DNA from 3 places in the Rahnella aceris genome. Region 1 is predicted to be linked to each of the others. Evidence: predicted binding sites of a transcription regulator. Region 1 holds the regulator's gene; each other region holds the start of a gene.
What was found. Region 1 encodes PhoB, which activates phosphate uptake and scavenging genes when phosphate is short. Its sites were predicted from a motif close to CTGTCATAAAACTGNCNNAT; they were not measured.
Positions count from the first base shown of each region.

Region 1 (3,165 bases):
CGCTGATCTTACTGATGCTAATTGAAGAAAAAGGTTTACAGATCATCTGCTAAAAGAAGCCACAGCTTGTTGCTGTGGCTTGATTTTTATCCCTTTACGCCGCTTTGGCTGGCCTGTTCCTGAGGAACAATCAACTTCGGCGCCAGCATAAACATAAACCGGGTACCGACGCCGACTTCACTCATGACTTCAAGTTTCGTGTGGTGATGGCTGAGCGCATGTTTGACGATTGCCAGTCCCAGTCCGCTGCCGCCGGTCTGACGTGAACGGGCTTTATCGACGCGGTAGAAACGTTCGGTCAGGCGCGGCAGGTGCTGCGGCGCAATGCCCGGTCCGTTGTCGCTGATCTGGAACTGTGCGCCATGCGGCGTTTGTTGCCAGCTGACTTCAATCCGTGTCCCCGCTGGCGTGTGGTTAACCGCGTTATACACCAGGTTCGACACCGCGCTGCGCAGTTGATCTTCATTACCAAAGACCTTCAGCTTGTCGTTTACGCGAAACACCACTTCATGCCTGCCGTTGCTTAACGTTTGCACTTCACGTTCGAGCATGCCGAGCATCACCGGAATATCGACTTTCTCGTGCAAATCAATATTCGCTGAGGCTTCGATTTTCGACAGCGTCAGCAGCTGCTTCACCAGCCCGTCCATGCGCCGCGTCTGTTCCTGCATGGTATCCAGCGCTTTAGTGCGGAAAGGCTCTTCCAGCTTGGCGTCTTCCATCATTTCCAGATACCCCTGCAATACCGTCAATGGGGTTCTCAGTTCATGACTGACGTTAGCGAAGAAGTTACGCCGTGCGCCTTCAAGCTGACGCATCTGGGTCACGTCGCGTGCCACCATCAGCAGTTGTCCTTCGGAATAAGGCATGACGCGAAATTCGACATAATGCTCATTATTGAGTTGTAAATTCAGCGCCCGGCTGAAATCGCGGGTCTGGATCCACAGCCGGAATTCCGGATAACGCAGCAGGTTGAAGATATGTTGCCCGTTATCTTCCGGCCAGCGGAAACCGAGCAAATCCTGCGCCAGTCCGTTACACCAGAAAATATTGCCATCTTCAGTGGTCAGCACCACGGCATCCGGCAGCGATTCGGCACCGCTGCGAAAACGTTTGATGAGCTGACCTAATTCCCGACGGCGACGCCGGTTGCGTATCTGCATCTGGTTCAGCCCGTAAAACAGCGGCTCCCAGCTCCAGCGCCCATTCGGTGGCGTAATGCTGCGGTCGAGCCACAGCCAGTGAGAGAGTTTAAGCTGGTTGTAATAATTCCAGCCCAGTGCCGCCATCAGCGACACCAGGAGGAGCCAGCCGAAATGGCCGACGAAGATACCGAGAATTAACGCTGGCAGGCAAAAGAGAAACAATTCACCCGCCAGTCGTTTCCATGACAAACGTTCTAGCACACAGATTCTCCGCTGTGAGGGCTCAATAACGCGTTGAAAAACGGTATCCGGTACCACGAACAGTCTGGATCATTCTGTCATGTCCACTGGTTTCCAGCGCCTTACGTAAACGACGAATATGCACGTCAACCGTGCGATCTTCCACATAAACGTTAGTGCCCCAGACGTTATTGAGCAACTGTTCGCGGCTGTATACACGTTCGGAATGGGTCATAAAGAAGTGTAATAACTTAAATTCGGTCGGCCCCATATCGAGCGCCTGCTCGTTGGCCATTACCCGGTGAGACGACGGATCCAGGCTTAAACCCTGCATGTCGATCACTTCTTCCACCGCCATTGGCGAGATGCGACGCATCACGGCTTTAATGCGGGCAACCAGTTCTTTCGGAGAAAACGGTTTGGTGATGTAATCATCGGCACCCACTTCAAGGCCGCGCACCCGATCTTCTTCTTCACCGCGTGCGGTCAGCATCATCACCGGAATTTCGCGGGTCAGTGCCTCACGTTTAAGATGCTTAATAAACTGAATACCGGAACCGCCAGGTAACATCCAGTCAAGCAGGATCAGTTCAGGGTAAGGTTCAACAAGCTGCCCAATCGCTGAATCAAAATCCTCAGCTTCTACGGCCTGATAGCCATTTTGTTCCAGTACAAAACACACCATTTCACGGATTGGAGCTTCGTCTTCAACCACCAATATACGTCTAGCCATCGTAGGTCCTGCCAATAGGTTAGCGATCTTTTATTTGATTGCGGGCGCCATTATGCGTCAGTTTTGTGACAGATTTATGAATGAAAAGAATGGTTCATTACAGTCAACTATGACAGATAATTTCCGGCCATCTTGCTGAAATTGGTCTGATTTATCGGGGACAGCTTCCCCTGCCGACGTTTATACTTTACCCCATTGTCGTCATCCAGGGTTCATACGGGAGTCTCATGCGCCTGATCCACACGTCAGACTGGCATCTCGGCCAGTACTTTTTCACTAAAAGCCGTGCAGCCGAACATCAGGCATTTTTGCACTGGCTGACCGGTCAGGTGCAGCAACATCAGGTCGATGCCGTGATTGTCGCGGGCGATATTTTCGACACGGGTTCCCCACCCAGTTATGCCCGCGAATTGTATAACCGCTTCGTGGTGGAATTACAGCAAACCGGCTGCCAGCTGGTGGTGCTGGCTGGTAACCACGATTCTGTCGCCACGCTCAATGAATCGCGCGAGCTCCTTTCCTGCCTGAATACGCGGGTGATTGCCACCGTCGGTGAAAACCTTTCTGAACAGATTTTAGTGCTCAGTCAGCGTGACGGGAAACCCGGCGCGATACTGTGCGCTATCCCGTTTTTACGCCCGCGTGATCTGCTCGCCAGCCAGGCGGGACAGTCCGGCAGCGACAAGCAACTGGCATTGCAGGAAGCCATCGCCGCGCATTATGACGCGCTCTGGCAGGCTGCGCAGGCCAGACGTGACGAACTGGGCATGCCGCTGCCTATTATTGCGACCGGCCATCTGACGACTGTCGGTGTCAGTACCTCTGATTCCGTGCGCGACATCTATATAGGTACGCTCGATGCGTTTCCGGCGCAGGCCTTTCCGCCGGTCGATTATGTGGCACTGGGTCATATTCACCGTGCACAATGCGTCGCCAAAACCGAACATATCCGTTACAGCGGCTCGCCGATTGCCCTGAGTTTTGACGAACTGAGCAAAGCTAAAAGTGTGTACTTACTTGATTTTGATGGTGCGACGCTCAACGCCA
Region 1 is NZ_JAADJV010000001.1:2,590,572-2,593,736, forward strand. Features, by position in the region: gene GW591_RS11835 (helix-turn-helix domain-containing protein) at 1-53, shown strand, start outside; gene phoR (phosphate regulon sensor histidine kinase PhoR) at 87-1,406, opposite strand; gene phoB (phosphate response regulator transcription factor PhoB) at 1,429-2,118, opposite strand; gene sbcD (exonuclease subunit SbcD) at 2,346-3,165, shown strand, end outside.

Region 2 (3,165 bases), 620 kb from region 1:
CAGCTCCCCCGCCGGATGACGGCCGTCGAGTACGAAGAACAGGTCTTTACGGTTCTGTTTGGTCAGAATGTTGTAAGCCGTGTTGTTCATCGCCAGATGATCGGAAGACACCACAATGATGGTGTTATCGAAATAACCGGACTTTTTAATCTTATCGATAAATGCGGCAATCAGTTCCTGACTGCAGGACACGGCGCTCAGAGACTGGTTGGCTTTACCGTTCACTTTATATTCCTTGCGGGTACAGCCGCGGGAAATAAAGCCGTCCGGATGATGCGTATCAACGGTCAGCGTGAACAGTGAGAACGGCTTACCTTCCTGACTCAGCGTCACGAATTTTTTGTACACCTCATCCAGCAAGGTGTCGTCATACCAGCCCCAGTCATTTTTATAAGACGGGTCCGCCACAGTCGGACGCAATTCGTTGTAACCATAAAGATGGTCGAAACCATGGGATTTCAGGAAGGTCCCTTTGCCTGCGAAAGCCAGTTCAGCGCCCTGATAGAAATAGTTGGTATAACCTGCACCTTTGAGCACATCGCCAAGACAGACGTTTTCAGGGTAGAAGGTCGCCAGTGCACTGGAGGCATTACCATCAAACGGCGCAAACAGCGGGATCCCACACTGAGAAGCCACCATACCTGCAATGGTATAGCCAGTGCCCGGCAACTGTTTGGTGTTGGTGAAATCGGTACTCTGCGCTTTATGGCGGTTTAATTCGGTGGTCAGGCCGGGGAAGACTTTGTCATCAAAATACGTGCGTTCCAGACTCTCGCCGTAGATATAAACCAGGTTAGGCTTTTTCGCGCCTTTAATGGCTTTTTCGGGCACTTTGTAATAGGTACTAAAATCTGCACCGCTGCCTGAGATTTGCGTTTTGACCAGACGCGAGATGTTCTGGAATGCCTGTGTGGAACCGACAGAAAAGACCGCCAGCACCACGGCCAGCGCACTGTAGACCGCGCTGCTGTTTTTGGCACGACGCTGCTTCAGCCCCCACGCCAGCAAAGCGAATACGCTGACAAGCCCTGCCAGTAAACCGATAAACGGCAGGATATATTTATTGAGCCCCGCCCCTTTCAGGCTACTGGTGACGGTATATAACACTGCGTCCGTGATGCCTTCACCGGTGAAATAATTGCTGCCGATCAGGATGACGTTAAGAATGACGTAAAGCCCGAGGAAAAACAGCACCAGTGAAAACCAGACACGGCTGGCCGACGCCCGCGTGACGTAGAGAAAAATAGAAGAAAGAAATAATACGAAGGAAATTATCTCAGAAGCCATTTCAGCACCCTGTCTGATTTAAACAATAAACTCTACGACCCATTTCTGCTGTTTTGCGAGCAGCGCCGACGGTTCAACTCATCGAGCGAATGACCCGTTTGTCATTCACTTACTTCATCCCTGAGACAGGAAAATTCATGCCAAAAACGGATAGCGCTATATAGCCTGTTGATCCTGGTGGGTCAACGCCTTAACACGGCTTCAGGCCACTGATGTGCCCAAAAAAACTGACGTTTTACAAATTCATGACAGCTAATTCCGCATGATACCTCAGAAAATTAACTTTCCGGTCACCTTTCTGTAAGAATTGCATGATAGCGGAATACTGTGGGCGAAATGTGGAGGCAGGTTGAAAATGCGGAAAAAAGTTGGCGGGAAGGCCCGCAATACGGGGTATCGCGGGCATTGAAGATGAAAAATCAGATTCCTCCGAGATAAGCTTTCCGCACCTCCTGATTATGTAAAAGTTCCTCGCCTGAACCGCTAAGCCGAATTTGTCCGTTGACCATCACATAACCCCGGTCAGAAAGCCTGAGCGCATGATGCGCATTTTGCTCCACCAGAAAGATAGTCATGCCGTTTTTTGCCAGTTCGCGCAAGGTCTGGAAAATCTGTTTAACGATAATAGGCGCCAGCCCAAGACTCGGTTCATCGAGCAGTAACAGCTTCGGGCGACTCATCAGCGCACGGGCAATCGCCAGCATTTGCTGTTCACCACCGGACATGGTCATCGCCCGTTGTTTACGGCGTTCCTTCAGGCGCGGGAATAACTCAAACATGGTGTGCAGATCTTCTGCCGCGTGTTTATTCCCGACGGGAATGGTGCCCATCAGCAGGTTTTCTTCCACGGTCATATCCGGAAAAACACGTCGCCCTTCCGGCGATTGCGCTATGCCAGCCGAAGCCACAAAGTGTGTCGATTTGCGGCTGATATCTTCCCCGCGAAACAGGATCTGCCCGCTCTGTATACGTGGCTGGCCGAATATCGACATCAGCAGCGTTGATTTCCCGGCACCGTTAGCACCAATCAACGCCACCGTTTCCCCCTCATGCACCTGCAAAGAGACCTGCTGTAATGCCTGAATCGCCCCGTAATACACATTCACATCACGAAATTCCAGCATCGCGTCGCTCATAAGCTGACCTCGTCGTCTTCATCAGCACCCAGATACGCGGCAATGACTTTCTCATCGTTCTGAATAGCCTGCGGTATTCCTTCGGCAATCACGTCGCCGTGGTCGAGCACGATAATGTGGTCGGAAATGTCCATCACCATGCCCATATCATGTTCGATCAGCAGCACGGTGATGTCGTGATGATCGCGCAGGAAGCGGATAATTTTGCTCAGCGTACGTGTTTCAACCGGATTCAGACCGGCTGCCGGTTCGTCCAGGCAAATCATTTCCGGCGCGGTACACATCGCACGGGCGATTTCCAGCCGGCGCTGCTGACCGTAAGACATTTCCCCTGCCAGCCGGTTGGCACAATCCACCAGTTCCACCACTTCCAGCCAGTAAAATGCGCGGTCCAGCGCCTGATTTTCCGCACGGCGATAACCCGGCGTATTGAGCACACCGGCAATCAGGTTGCGGTTGGTTTGCATGTGCTGAGCGACCAGCAGATTTTCAACCACCGACATTTCACGAAACAGCCGGATATTCTGAAAGGTACGCGCCAGCCCGGCGCGGTTAACCAGGTGTGTACCGCCGAACATTTTGTAGAAAATACGTTTGCCCAGTTGCGCTGGTTTTATCCAGTCATCAGGCTGAAATTTCTGCCCGAGCACCTGGATTACATTGGTCGTCCGGCGGCGCGTATTGAGCAAAATATTGCCGCCGGACGCTTTATAAAAACCTGTCAGGCAATTAAATACCGTGG
Region 2 is NZ_JAADJV010000001.1:1,974,451-1,977,615, forward strand. Features, by position in the region: gene opgB (phosphatidylglycerol--membrane-oligosaccharide glycerophosphotransferase) at 1-1,287, opposite strand, end outside; gene GW591_RS08950 (ABC transporter ATP-binding protein) at 1,707-2,423, opposite strand; gene GW591_RS08955 (ABC transporter ATP-binding protein) at 2,420-3,165, opposite strand, start outside.
Region 2: a site for PhoB is predicted at 1,520-1,539, ahead of opgB (phosphatidylglycerol--membrane-oligosaccharide glycerophosphotransferase). Genes of this name have one in related genera too.

Region 3 (3,165 bases), on a different contig from region 1:
CAGGTTAGATCACAAACTATTTATTCAGATCACCGTCTGTATTATTCCAGAACAGCCACCAGATCCTGCGCACATGCCCACGCCGAGCTCCATGCCCACTGGAAATTGTATCCGCCCAGCCAGCCGGTCACATCCACCACTTCGCCGATAAAATACAGGCCGGGGACTTTCGCTGCCGCCATCGTTTTTGAAGATAATTCTTTGGTATCGACGCCGCCGAGTGTGACTTCCGCCGTGCGGTAACCTTCGGTGCCGTTCGGCTGTACCTGCCAGTTTTGCAGTTGCTCAACCAGTTCGGCCTGCTGCGGCACGTTCAGCTGTTTCAGCGTCACGTCCGGCAATTGCCCCAGCGTTTGCAGACATTCGACCAGACGCTTCGGCAGTTGCATTGCCAGCGTGTTTTTCAGACTCTGATTTGGGTGTTCCTGACGCTGTGCATTCAGAAACGCCGCCAGATCGACATCAGGAAGTAAGTTAACGCTCACAAACTCGCCAGGCTGCCAGTAACTGGAAAGCTGTAAAACGGCCGGGCCGGACATGCCACGATGGGTAAAAAGAATGCTTTCACGGAAGACAGTGCCGTCTTCAGCAGTGAGCACCGCCGGGACTGACACCCCGGAAAGCGTCTGCAAGTGATCGAGCAGCGGCTTGTGCAGGGTAAATGGCACCAGACCGGCGCGGGTCGGCAGTACTTTCAGGCCAAACTGTTCCGCCAGACGGTAACCGAAGGGTGTCGCGCCCAGCCCTGGCATGGAAAGCCCGCCGCTGGCAATAACAAGTGAGTGAGTGCTTACAGTTGAGCCATTCACTTTGATAACAAAGCCATTTTCGGTTTTCTGCACGTCGGAAATCTCGCTGCGCAAGCGCACATCGACATTGCCCTGCTCGCATTCTTTATCGAGCATGGTGACGATTTGCTGCGCCGAGTCGTCGCAGAATAGCTGCCCGAGCGTTTTCTCGTGCCAGGCGATGCCGTAACGGTTGACCATATCGATGAAATCCCACTGGGTGTAACGCGCCAGCGCGGATTTACAGAAATGCGGGTTTTCGGAAAGATAGGCAGCGGGTTCGGCATAAAGGTTGGTGAAATTGCAGCGTCCGCCGCCTGACATCAGAATTTTTCGCCCGGTTTTTTTGCCGTTATCCAGCAGCAGAACACGGCAGCCACCCTGTCCGGCCTGTGCTGCGCAGAACATGCCTGCCGCACCTGCACCAATGACTACCACATCAACCTGTTCCACTTTTGGCCTCTCTTTTCCGGAAATTCAACTACGTTTTAGATAAGGTTTGCCCTGTTAACCGGGGCTTTGAGTCGCGGATTGTAAGGGACGGAGGGCTGTTAAACCAGCCAGACAGACTGCTTGCCGGACGTCGTAAGTAAATGTTTCTGCGTTCAAAGGAGGAATAACATATTGATAGATAAATACTTAATTGAAATAAAGCCAAACATTGAACTGTTTTTAGTCAAAAAAATGTCATATTTTCCTTTTCCCGTCCCCCTGTTCTCGCAGATAATGCGCGGCGTTCATGACCACTAACTGGCGTAACAATTATGCTGCATCTATTTGCCGGATTGGATATTCATACCGGTTCGTTATTGATTCTCGCGTTACTGTTTGTTCTGTTCTATGAAGCCATTAACGGTTTTCATGATACGGCCAACGCAGTGGCAACCGTCATCTATACCCGGGCAATGCGTTCGCAATTAGCGGTCGTGATGGCAGGGGTATTTAACTTCTTTGGCGTCCTGCTCGGTGGTTTGAGTGTGGCCTATGCCATCGTTCATTTACTGCCAACCGATTTGCTGCTCAATGTGGGTTCTGCTCATGGCCTTGCCATGGTGTTCTCTATGTTACTGGCGGCGATCATCTGGAACCTCGGTACCTGGTATTTCGGCCTGCCGGCGTCCAGCTCCCACACCCTTATCGGCGCCATCATTGGCGTAGGGCTGACCAATGCATTAATGACTCACACTTCCGTGGTCGATGCGTTAAACATCCCTAAAATGATTGGTATTTTTGCTTCGCTGATTATCTCTCCGCTGGTCGGGATGATTATCGCCGGTACCATGATTTTCCTGCTGCGCCGTTACTGGAGTGGCAATAAGAAACATGCCCGTATCCACCTGACACCGGCGGAACGTGAGAAGAAAGACGGCAAGAAAAAACCGCCATTCTGGACACGTACAGGTCTGATTCTGTCGGCTATCGGCGTGAGTTTCTCTCACGGCGCTAACGATGGTCAGAAGGGTATCGGTCTGATCATGCTGGTGCTGATTGGCGTGGCGCCAGCCGGTTTTGTGGTGAATATGAACGCGACCGGTTACGACATTACCCGTACCCGCGACGCCGTGACACACCTCGGCCAGTATTATCAGCAACATGTTGATGCCGTGCCGCACGTGGTTGCACAGACGCCAATAGTGCCGGCACCGGACGTCAATATCGCACCGACCGATGAGCCTAAAGTGTTCCACTGCGACAGCAGCCACGCACTTGACGCTATCGGCCGCGCGCAAACCCTGCTGACCAATCTTCAGTCTTACAGCGACCTGGCACCGGAAGAACGCAGCCATATGCGTCGCCTGCTGATGTGTGTTTCTGATACTGCGGATAAAGTGGCCAAGCTGCCGGAAACCTCTCCTGCAGACAAACGCTTCCTCGGCGAGCTGAAAACAGACATTCTGCAAACCGTTGAATACGCGCCTATCTGGATCATTATCGCTGTGGCACTGGCACTGGCGCTGGGTACGATGATTGGCTGGAAACGTGTCGCAACCACTATCGGTGAGAAGATTGGTAAGAAAGGCATGACTTACGCACAGGGTCTGTCTGCACAGCTCACGGCGGCGGTCTCCATCGGCGTAGCCAGCTATACCGGCATGCCGGTATCCACCACGCACGTGCTGTCTTCTGCGGTCGCAGGAACCATGATTGTCGATGGTGGCGGTGTGCAGTCGAAAACCGTGAAAAACATCGCGATGGCGTGGGTCTTAACCCTGCCTGTGTCGATTGTGCTCTCCGGTGTCCTGTACTGGATTGCACTGAAGCTGATCTGATGATTGTCTGACCGGCATGAAATAAAAAGGCGACCTTGCTCAGCAGGTCGCCTTTTTTGTTTCCTTTTTCACGCATCCTCCCTCGCGTTTCTTTCCGTTTCTAATAC
Region 3 is NZ_JAADJV010000004.1:207,510-210,674, forward strand. Features, by position in the region: gene GW591_RS19165 (BaiN/RdsA family NAD(P)/FAD-dependent oxidoreductase) at 42-1,241, opposite strand; gene pitA (inorganic phosphate transporter PitA) at 1,553-3,058, shown strand; gene uspB (universal stress protein UspB) at 3,159-3,165, opposite strand, start outside.
Region 3: a site for PhoB is predicted at 1,462-1,481, ahead of pitA (inorganic phosphate transporter PitA). Genes of this name have one in related genera too.